2 regions of the Dickeya chrysanthemi NCPPB 402 genome follow, and region 1 is predicted to be linked to the other one. Evidence: predicted binding sites of a transcription regulator. Region 1 holds the regulator's gene; the other holds the start of a gene.
What was found. Region 1 encodes Fur, which represses iron uptake genes when iron is present. Its sites were predicted from a motif close to ATAATAATGAGAACNACTATCAA; they were not measured.

Region 1 (5,467 bases):
CTGGTAGATGAACCGGCTGCACGTAAGCTGGGGGCGGCAGGGGTGATTCGTCTCAACAAACAAAGCGTGCAGATTGTAGTCGGCACTCAGGCAGAAAATATCGCGGCGGCGTTGCGAGACGTTTCGCAGGAATAAGTCGGCCGGCGTGATTGCCGTCAATATCGACAAACGGAGCGTGCGCAAGACGTACGCTCCGTTTTTTTATCTTGAACTTTCATGAAACAAACGGTTGTTTCCCGGCGTGGCTTGTTGGATCATTAGCGGTTATGGGTTGTTTTTTCGCATTTGAGGAACCAAGCATGAGTGAGGCTGAAGCCCGCCCAACCAACTTTATTCGTCAGATCATTGATGAAGATCTGGCTACCGGTAAACACGACAACATCCAGACGCGTTTTCCACCAGAACCGAATGGTTATCTTCATATCGGTCACGCTAAATCTATCTGCCTGAACTTCGGTATCGCTGAGGATTACAACGGTAAGTGCAACCTGCGCTTTGATGATACCAACCCGGTAAAAGAAGACATCGAGTACGTTGAATCCATCAAACATGACGTTCAGTGGCTGGGTTTTTCCTGGAGCGGCAATGTTCGCTATTCGTCGGATTATTTTGATCAGTTGCACATGTATGCCGTTGAACTGATCAATAAAGGGCTGGCCTATGTCGATGAGCTGACGCCGGATCAGATCCGCGAATATCGCGGTACGCTGACCTCGCCGGGCAAAAATAGCCCGTACCGCGATCGCAGCGTCGAAGAGAATCTGGCGCTGTTTGAGAAAATGCGCAATGGCGGTTTTGCCGAGGGTGCCGCGTGTTTACGCGCTAAAATCGATATGGCATCGCCATTTATCGTCATGCGCGACCCGGTGTTGTATCGCATCAAATTTGCCGAGCATCATCAGACCGGCAACAAATGGTGCATCTACCCGATGTATGACTTTACTCACTGTATTTCCGATGCGCTGGAAGGTATTACACACTCGCTGTGTACGCTGGAGTTTCAGGATAACCGCCGGTTATATGACTGGGTGCTGGACAACATTACCATTCCCGCTCATCCGCGTCAGTATGAGTTCTCCCGCCTGAATCTGGAATACGCGGTGATGTCCAAGCGGAAACTGAACCAATTGGTGAATGAGAAGATCGTCGAAGGGTGGAATGACCCGCGTATGCCGACCATCTCCGGTTTACGTCGTCGTGGCTACACGGCGGCCTCTATCCGCGAATTCTGTCGCCGTATTGGCGTCACCAAGCAGGACAACACGGTAGAAATGGCGGCGCTGGAGTCATGTATTCGTGATGACCTGAACGAAAATGCCCCGCGTGCAATGGCCGTATTGAACCCGGTGAAAGTGGTGATCGAAAACCTGCCGGAAAGTCATGAAGAATGGCTCAGCATGCCTAATCATCCCAATAAGCCGGAAATGGGAACGCGGCAGGTAGCATTCAGCCGTGAGGTTTATATCGACCGCGCAGATTTCCGCGAAGAAGCCAACAAGCAGTACAAACGTTTAGTACTGGGTAAAGAAGTGCGCTTGCGCAATGCTTATGTCATTAAAGCTGAACGCATTGATAAAGATGATCAAGGCGTGATTACCACGATTTACTGTAGCTGTGATACGGATACCCTGAGTAAGGATCCGGCTGACGGCCGTAAAGTTAAAGGGGTGATTCACTGGGTATCGGCTGCGCATGCGTTGCCGGCTCAGTTCCGTTTGTATGACCGCCTGTTTAGCGTCGCGAACCCGGGGGCGGCGGATGATTTTCTCGCTACCATTAATCCTGACTCATTGCAGGTTGTGCAAGGGGTTGTGGAAGCCAGTCTGGCCAATGCCGAGGTCGAGAAAGCGTATCAGTTTGAGCGTGAAGGTTATTTTTGCGCCGATCGCGTTTATTCCAGCGCCGACAATCTGGTATTTAACCGGACGGTGGGATTACGCGACAGCTGGGCAGGCTAATCGCTGTCCGGTCAGGATGTGAGATAAAAATAAAACCGCCGCGGCGGTTTTATTTTTTGCTCAATCGACGTGTTTAACGTTCGTCGTGTGCGTTGTCGTCTTCACGGCAGTCGCCGCTACTGCAATGGCCGTACAGATACAGGCTGTGGTTAGTCAGCTTGATGCCGTGTTTTTCTGAAATCTCACGCTGGCGCGCTTCGATAGACTCATCGCTGAATTCAATCACCCGACCGCAATCCAGACAGATCAAATGATCATGATGGTGTTGCTGTGTCAGTTCGAAAACAGATTTACCGCCTTCAAAATTGTGGCGGGTGACGATACCTGCATCGTCAAACTGGTTGAGCACGCGGTAAACGGTGGCCAGGCCAATCTCTTCGCCCATATCAATCAGCTTTTTGTATAAGTCTTCCGCGCTGACGTGGTGGCATTGAGGATCCTGAAGGACTTCCAGAATTTTCAGTCGAGGAAGTGTGACTTTCAGGCCTGCCTTCTTTAATGCGGTGTTGTTGTCAGTCATGCGGATTTAGTCCTGTTACTTGCTTTATCTGGGAAGTTACTAGCCTAGTATCATCGGGCGGCGTAAAAAAGGTCACGTGTCTCAATTATAGAACCGCGCCATCGAAATGAAAACCACGGAACTTTTACAATATGATTCTCGTTAACTTGCTGTATTCAGGCTGGTTATCTATGAGAAACAAATCGTATGCCAGGATTTATCATTAAACATAATCTGGCTAGCCGGATGGACATTGTACCTTGTCGGCGTGAAAAGTTAAAAAAATGTATCACTGATTGTGATAGGTTTTACCTATCTGTATAGATAGGCTCTGAGTGCATTGCATCAGAGCCACAGGTGAATCAGGCCAGTAATGCTTTCAGATTCAGCTCTTCGCTGATCTGCTTGACCCAGTTGGATACTCGCTCGCTGGTGAGTTCAGGCTGGCGATCTTCATCAATGGCCAGGCCGATAAAGTGGGTGTCGTCCGCCAGACCTTTTGAGGCTTCGAAGTAGTAGCCTTCAGTCGGCCAGTGACCCACAATGGTCGCCCCGCGGGGTTCGATGATATCGCGGATCGTACCCATGGCGTCGCAGAAGTACTCGGCATAATCTTCCTGATCGCCGCAACCGAAGAGCGCAACCAGCTTACCGGCAAAGTCAATCTCTTCCAGTGTCGGGAAGAAATCGTCCCAGTCACATTGCGCTTCACCGTAATACCAGGTCGGAATACCCAGCAACAGGATGTCAAAACGCTCAAGATCCTCTTTGCTGCTTTTGGCAATGTCGTGCAGTTCGGCGACGTCGCTGCCCAGTTGCTGCTGGATAGTTTTGGCAATGTTTTCGGTATTGCCGGTGTCACTGCCAAAAAAAATGCCTATGAGAGCCATAGATAAAATAACCTCTTGATTCTTAAGGGTATGGTGCTTGCGTCACCCACGATCCGCTAATGATAACAGACACTGTCTGATGGATAAACGTGTATCTGTCGCCGGGGGTGGAAATGGTATCGAAACGATTAACTGGTTATTTTTTGATCATCGCCTTAATGATTTTTTAATTTTTTAAAATACGATCTTCGCACAGATAACTGAAAATATGGGTAATCCGTTAATTACCTAATTTTTATTAGCTTTTAAACAACAGAAAAAACTAAATATTCCTGTGGTTTTGACGATGACAGAACATGGTGCTTTATTGAATGTAAATGTGCAGCAATGTTTCTTACAAAACGAGAGATTTTCTCATCGCATAAATCAAAACAAACCTTACCTCCTCGATCAATAGCCCATTTATGGAGTCAATTATGCAATTCCTAAAAAATATTGCCATTCGCACAGCGATGCTGTGGGTACTTGGCATTTTCTGTGCGTTATGGATTGCGGTTTCGGTTTACACCATGTACTCGTTCAAAACCATGAATGAGACGTCTAAAACCAGTGCGTTGCTGGTTAACAATATGAATTTAGTCAATACCGGCAACGACCAGTATTTCCGCATGGTGACCCGACTGGCTCGTGCGATTGACTATCGGCAGAGCGGTGATAACCAGAAAGCGGACGAACAGCAAAAATCATCACAAGCCGCGCTGGATTTACTGAAATCCAACCTGGAAGCCTTCAGGAAGATTGATCATGCCGGCATGTCGCCCGAATTGGTCGAAGCAGTGACACGCGACTGGAGCAACCTGATTACTCAAGGGGTTGAACCCATGTTCCAGCGTGCGGTGGATAAAAAATTTGATGAGTATGACAAATATGCCAAAGACGTCGTGCCCGCCTTTAGCCGGCAGTTCAACGTCTCTTTCACTAACTTCAACAAGGCGGGATCAACGATGTTCGTCGATGCTGGCGAACGACTGGAAACCATCACCGGCGTTGGGCAAAACATTTTGCTGGCGGGGCTTATCGCCGGTTTGTTGATGTTGTTCCTGACTGATCGCTATCTGGTGGCTTATCTGGTGCGCCCGCTCAACGAGCTGCGGGATCATTTCCTGGTTATTGCTTCCGGTCATCTGGGAAAACCGATTCTGGATTTCGGCAACAACTGCGTGGGCAAGCTGTTCCCGTTGCTGCGTGATATGCAAACCAGTCTTGCGAATACCGTCAGTACGATCCGTACCAGTGCCGATTCTATCTATCAGGGGGTATCGGAAATTGCCTCCGGCAACAACGACCTTGCAGCCCGTACGGAGTCGCAGGCCGCTGCGCTGGAAGAAAGCGCCGCCAGTATGGAACAGCTGACCTCGACGGTGAAACAGAACGCAGAAAACGCCAGCCATGCCAGTCAATTGGCTCGCCAGGCTTCTACTACCGCCAGTAAAGGTGGAGAACTGGTGAACAATGTGGTGAAAACCATGGCGGAAATCTCCGGCAGTTCGAAGAAAATTGCCGAGATTACCAGTGTAATTAATGGTATTGCTTTCCAGACCAATATTCTGGCGCTGAACGCAGCGGTTGAAGCCGCTCGGGCCGGTGAGCAAGGGCGCGGGTTCGCCGTCGTAGCCGGTGAAGTAAGAAGTCTGGCGCAGCGTAGTGCGCAAGCGGCTAAAGAGATCGAAAACCTGATTGCCGAGTCGGTGCGTTGCGTGGATAACGGCTCTGCGCTGGTGGCCGATGCAGGCAGCACCATGAGCGAGATCGTTAAGGCCGTGACGAACGTCACTGATATCATGTCGGAAATTGCGACGGCATCGGATGAGCAAAGTAAAGGAATCGCTCAGGCGGGGCAGGCGATTACGGAAATGGACGGCGTCACTCAGCAAAACGCCGCGCTGGTGCAGGAAGCTTCTGCAGCTACCCGCTCGCTGGAAGAGCAGGCGATGGTGTTGACCGAGGCGGTATCGGTATTCCGACTGACGGAGGAACAAATGGCGGGCCTGTCGCCAAGACGTGAACGTCAGGCAGCGGTCAGATCCGTATCAGCTCCGGCAGCCAAAGCATTGCCGGCAAGTAGTGGTAAGAAGAGCAACGATAACTGGGAAACGTTTTAAGCTATTGAGGACAACCGG
Region 2 (5,467 bases), 2.0 Mb from region 1:
CATCGTGCACGTTATCGGGCCGGAACAAGGCATGACACTGCCGGGGATGACCATCGTCTGCGGCGACTCCCACACCGCCACCCACGGCGCGTTCGGCTCGCTGGCATTCGGCATCGGCACCTCGGAAGTCGAGCATGTGCTGGCGACGCAGACGCTGAAGCAAGGCCGTGCTAAAACCATGAAGATCGAGGTGGCTGGCGATGCCGCCTCCGGCATCACCGCCAAAGACATCGTACTGGCGATCATCGGTAAGACCGGCAGCGCCGGCGGCACCGGCCATGTGGTGGAATTCACTGGCAAAGCTATCGAAGCGCTGAGCATGGAAGGCCGTATGACCCTGTGCAATATGGCGATCGAAATGGGCGCCAAAGCCGGTCTGGTGGCACCGGACGACACCACCTTCGCTTACCTGAAAGGCCGCCAGTTCGCGCCTACCGGCAGCGATTGGGATGCCGCGGTGGAATACTGGAAGACCCTGCGTTCCGATGCCGATGCGCACTACGACACCATCGTCACACTGAATGCCGCCGACATCGCGCCGCAGGTAACCTGGGGCACCAACCCCGGCCAGGTGATCGCCGTCGATCAAATCATCCCGGCGCCGGAATCCTTCAGTGATCCGGTAGAGCGCGCGTCGGCGGAAAAAGCGCTGGCGTATATGGGCCTGCAATCGGGCGTAAAACTGACGGAAGTGGCAATCGACAAAGTGTTTATCGGTTCCTGCACCAACTCCCGTATTGAAGACTTGCGTGCCGCCGCCGCCATCGCCAAAGGGCGCAAAGTGGCCGCCGGCGTGCAGGCTTATGTCGTCCCCGGCTCCGGCCCGGTCAAAGCCCAGGCGGAAGCCGAAGGTCTGGACAAAATTTTCCTGGATGCCGGTTTCGAATGGCGTCTGCCCGGCTGCTCAATGTGTCTGGCGATGAACAACGACCGTCTGAATCCGGGCGAGCGTTGCGCGTCCACCAGTAACCGTAACTTTGAAGGGCGTCAGGGCCGTGGCGGCCGCACCCATCTGGTCAGCCCGGCGATGGCGGCGGCAGCGGCGATCACCGGCCGTTTCGCAGACATTCGTGAACTGAATTAAGAGAGGCACTCCATGGCTAAATTTACCCAACACACTGGTTTGGTGGTGCCGCTGGATGCCGCCAACGTCGATACCGACGCGATTATCCCGAAGCAGTTCCTGCAAAAGGTGACCCGCACCGGTTTCGGTCAGCATCTGTTTCACGACTGGCGTTTTCTGGATGACGCCGGTCAGCAGCCTAACCCGGATTTCGTGCTGAACCAGCCGCGCTATAAAGGTGCGAGCATTCTGCTGGCACGCGAAAACTTCGGCTGCGGCTCTTCCCGCGAGCACGCACCGTGGGCGCTGACCGACTACGGTTTTAAGGTGGTGATCGCCCCGAGCTTCGCCGATATTTTCTACGGTAACTCGTTTAACAACCAGTTGTTGCCGGTCAAACTGAGCGATGCCGACATCGACGACCTGTTCAAACTGGTAGCCAGCCATGAAGGCATTACCTTCACGGTCGATCTGGAAGTACAGCAGGTTAAAGCAGGCGAGAAGACCTACTCGTTTGAAATAGACAGCTTCCGCCGTCACTGCATGATCAACGGTCTGGACAGCATCGGCCTGACGCTGCAACACGACGCATCCATCGCCCGCTACGAGCAGCAACAACCAGCGTTTCTGCGCTAGTTCAGCCTTACTGTTTTATTGTTCACACAAAGCCTACTTCGGTGGGCTTTGTTGCTTGCAACCTCAATGAACCTCAATGAGAACGCGGACCACGGCTCCAGTAGGCCATAAAGGTGATGGACTCCTGCGCGATACCTTTTTCCGCCAGCAGATAACGCCGCAACGCCTTCACCGCCGAGGATTCAGTCGCCACCCAGCCGAAGAACTGGCCTTGCTGCGCACTGGCGGGTTCCCAGACCTTCTCGCCATCGGCAATATCCGCCACCGCAACAGGGTGTGCCGCTACCTGCGCTGTCGGGCATGACCAATGGCGCGCCGCCTCCAGCAAACGCTCGCCATAGGTCGCGCCAGTGCCTTCGCGTGGCAACCACACCACCTCGGCGAACGGCAAATGGCGATAATCGTCAACGCAATCCGCCTGTAACGGTACTTCAATAAAGGCCTGCACCTGCGGCGGGTTATCCTGCTGCGACAACTGCTCCAGAATGCCTTTGATCGCCGGCAACGCGGTTTCATCGCCCATCAGCAGCACCTGACGGGTGTTTTCCGACAACGCCCACTCGTAGCCGCCGTTATCGCCGGCAAAGTCGCCGCGCGGCGCTACCATCTGCAACTCGGCGCCGGGCTGCGCACTCATCACCCAGGCCGAAGCCGGGCCTTCGGTGCCATGCACCACGAACTCCACCACCATTTCGCCGGCTTCGGTGTCCAGACTGCGCAGCGTGTAGGTGCGGGGAATCGGGCGTTGTTGCTTAGGCATGGCCTGCACCAGCTTATACCACTCGCCGACATCCGGCAGACGCGGCGGCGTGCCGTCCTCAGCAGGCAGCAACACTTTAATACGCTGATCCGGCGCACAGATTTTCATCTGTTTCACCGCTTCGCCACTGAATACGCAGCGCATCAGCGATGGGGTAAGCAATGTCTTATGGGCCAACGTAACATCAAACACTTTATATTCCTTTACCCCAGCCATAACCCGCCTTTACCTCTCTGGTTGTGATTCCCCGGCAATGTGCCGCCTGTCGATATTTGTGCCGATAACGGCTTCAAACTCCGCACAGTTTTATCACTTACCTTCGATAATGAGAAACATTATTGACTCAATTTCCATTCTCAAACCAATGATCGCCCGCCATCTCCGGATTGCCTGTGGGATCACGGTTTTGCCCGGCGTTTTTCGCCTACCCTGACCGTCCGGTATTCACGAGATAAGGAGACCTCATGACACGCATCATCCGGTGTTATCGCCAGAGCCTCTCCGGCGATTGTCGCCCCTGGTTCAACATCGATCACCGCCTCACCAACGATTTCCCACGCCCGTTTCATGCCTGATTCAGCTTTGCTCTGATTTTTTCCTGTTATTTCAATTTATTTTTGACGTCATACAGCGACGGCGATGTCTGCTGACGGGCGTCGTGGAGATATTGCATGAAACGCATCCCCGAACCTTTTCGCATCAAAATGGTAGAAAACATCCGTATGACCACCCGCGACGAACGGGAGCGCGCCCTGCAGGAAGCAGGCTATAACCCGTTTTTGTTGCGCAGTGAGGATGTCTACATCGACCTGCTGACCGACTCCGGCACCGGCGCCATGAGCGATCGCCAGTGGGCCGGGCTGATGATGGGCGACGAAGCCTACGCCGGGTCGCGCAACTACTACCATCTGTGCGATCAGGTCAAAGCGCTGCTGGGTTATCCGTTCACCATTCCGACGCATCAGGGGCGCGGCGCAGAACAAATCCTGTTCCCGTGTCTGATCGCCAAAAAGCAGCGCGCCGGCGGCGGCAAGAAACCGGTGTTCATTTCCAACTTCCATTTCGATACTACTGCCGCTCACGTGGAGCTGAACGGCGCGCGCGCCATCAACGTGGTGACGCCAAAAGCCTTCGACACCACCGCTTATTACGACTGGAAGGGCGACTTCGACCTTGACCTGCTGCACACCACCATTGAACAGCACGGCGCGGATAACGTGGTGGCGATCATCACCACCGTCACCTGCAACAGCTCCGGCGGTCAGCCGATTTCGATGAGCAATATGCGCGAGGTGTATCGCATCGCGCAGCAGCACGGCATTCCGGTGGTGATCGACTCCGCCCGCTTCTGTGAAAACGCCTGGTTCATCAAACAGCGTGACCCCGGCTACGAAAACCGCTCGATCAAAGCGATCGTCCACGAGATGTACCAATACGGCGACATGCTTACCATGTCGGCGAAGAAAGACCCGATGGTGAACATTGGCGGCCTGTGCTGTTTTCGTAGCGACGAAGAGCTGTTCAACGAAGTGCGCATCCGCTGTGTGCCGATGGAAGGTTTCGTCACTTACGGCGGGCTGGCCGGGCGCGACATGGAGGCGCTGGCCATCGGTCTTGAGGAAGGCATGAACGAAGACTACCTGACCTACCGCATCGGCCAGGTGACCTACCTTGGCGAGCGCCTGCGCGCCGGCGGCATCCCGATTCAGTACCCGGTGGGCGGACATGCGGTATTTGTCGATGCGAAAAAACTGCTGCCGCATATCCCGGCGGAACAGTTCCCGGCACAGGCGCTGAATAACGCGCTTTATCTGGAAGCGGGCATCCGTAGTGTGGAAATCGGTTCATTGCTGCTGGGGCGCGACCCGGATACCGGCGAACAAAAACCGTCGCCGCTGGAACTGCTGCGCCTGACCATTCCGCGCCGGGTGTATACCAACGATCACATGGATTACATCGCCGACTCGTTGATCGCACTGAAGGAGAGAGCCAGCGATATTAAAGGACTGACCTTTACCTACGAGCCGCCGGTATTACGCCACTTTGTGGCTCGCCTGAAACCGGTGGAATAACGCGCCACCATAAAAAACGGCTATAAAAAAAGCCAGCGGAGCACTCCGCTGGCTGGTGAACAGCACCATTACTCAGAACACTGTGGCGGTTTCCCGCCGACGTTCTCACTCTCATTCGATGGCCGCCGGCCTTATAACCAGCGGCGATACTCTTCCTCATCCATTTCCCGGATCTGCCATTGGGTAACCTGCAACAACAACGCCATTCGTTGTGCGGCGGCGAGTGCGCCCCATCCCCGGCGACAGCCCTGGCAAAGCCAGTAACGATAAAAGCGCAATAACCGGCACATATTCATATTGCTGCCTCCCCTTCACGGCGGTTCACGCACTGAACCATTCACTGACTGAAAGTATCCGCGTAATATAGGGAAAAATATATTGATGACCTTGAGTCGTGGAGTTCCCCTTTTATGTCCTCGCCACGTCTGCAACAGCAGTTCATCCGGCTATGGCAATGCCTGCAGGGTCAGGATACCGACACCACGCTGCAAGAGCTGGCGCTGCTGCTCAACTGCTCCCGCCGCCATGTCCGCTCCCTGCTGAGCGCGATGCAACAACAGGGCTGGCTCACCTGGCAGGCGGAAGCCGGGCGCGGTAAACGCTCGCGCCTCGGCTTTCTCTACACCGGGTTAGCCCTGCAACAGCAGCGGGCTGAAGACCTGCTGGAGCAGGACCGCATCGAACAACTGGTGCAACTGGTGGGCGACAAAGAAACCGTGCGCCAGATGCTGCTGTCACACCTCGGTCGCAGCGTACGGCAAGGGCGCCACCTGCTGCGCATCCTCTATTACCGCCCAATGCATAACCTGTTGCCCGGCAGTGCGTTACGCCGCTCGGAAACCCACATCGCCCGCCAGATATTCAGCGGGCTGACCAGCCTAAATGAGGAAAATGGGGAACTGTTGCCGGATATCGCCCACCACTGGCAGGCGCTGT

Region 2: a site for Fur is predicted at 2,779-2,801, ahead of DCH402_RS02925 (siderophore-interacting protein). Genes of this name have one in related genera too.

Annotation. Positions count from the first base shown of each region.
Region 1 covers NZ_CM001974.1:3,326,737-3,332,203, reverse strand. Annotated here, with positions in the region: gene nagE (N-acetylglucosamine-specific PTS transporter subunit IIBC) at 1-135, shown strand, start outside; gene glnS (glutamine--tRNA ligase) at 300-1,958, shown strand; gene fur (ferric iron uptake transcriptional regulator) at 2,032-2,478, opposite strand; gene fldA (flavodoxin FldA) at 2,820-3,347, opposite strand; gene DCH402_RS14570 (methyl-accepting chemotaxis protein) at 3,764-5,449, shown strand.
Region 2 covers NZ_CM001974.1:630,281-635,747, reverse strand. Annotated here, with positions in the region: gene leuC (3-isopropylmalate dehydratase large subunit) at 1-1,084, shown strand, start outside; gene leuD (3-isopropylmalate dehydratase small subunit) at 1,097-1,699, shown strand; gene DCH402_RS02925 (siderophore-interacting protein) at 1,773-2,675, opposite strand; gene tnaC (tryptophanase leader peptide) at 2,924-3,034, shown strand; gene tnaA (tryptophanase) at 3,131-4,531, shown strand; gene sgrT (glucose uptake inhibitor SgrT) at 4,663-4,827, opposite strand; gene sgrR (HTH-type transcriptional regulator SgrR) at 4,942-5,467, shown strand, end outside.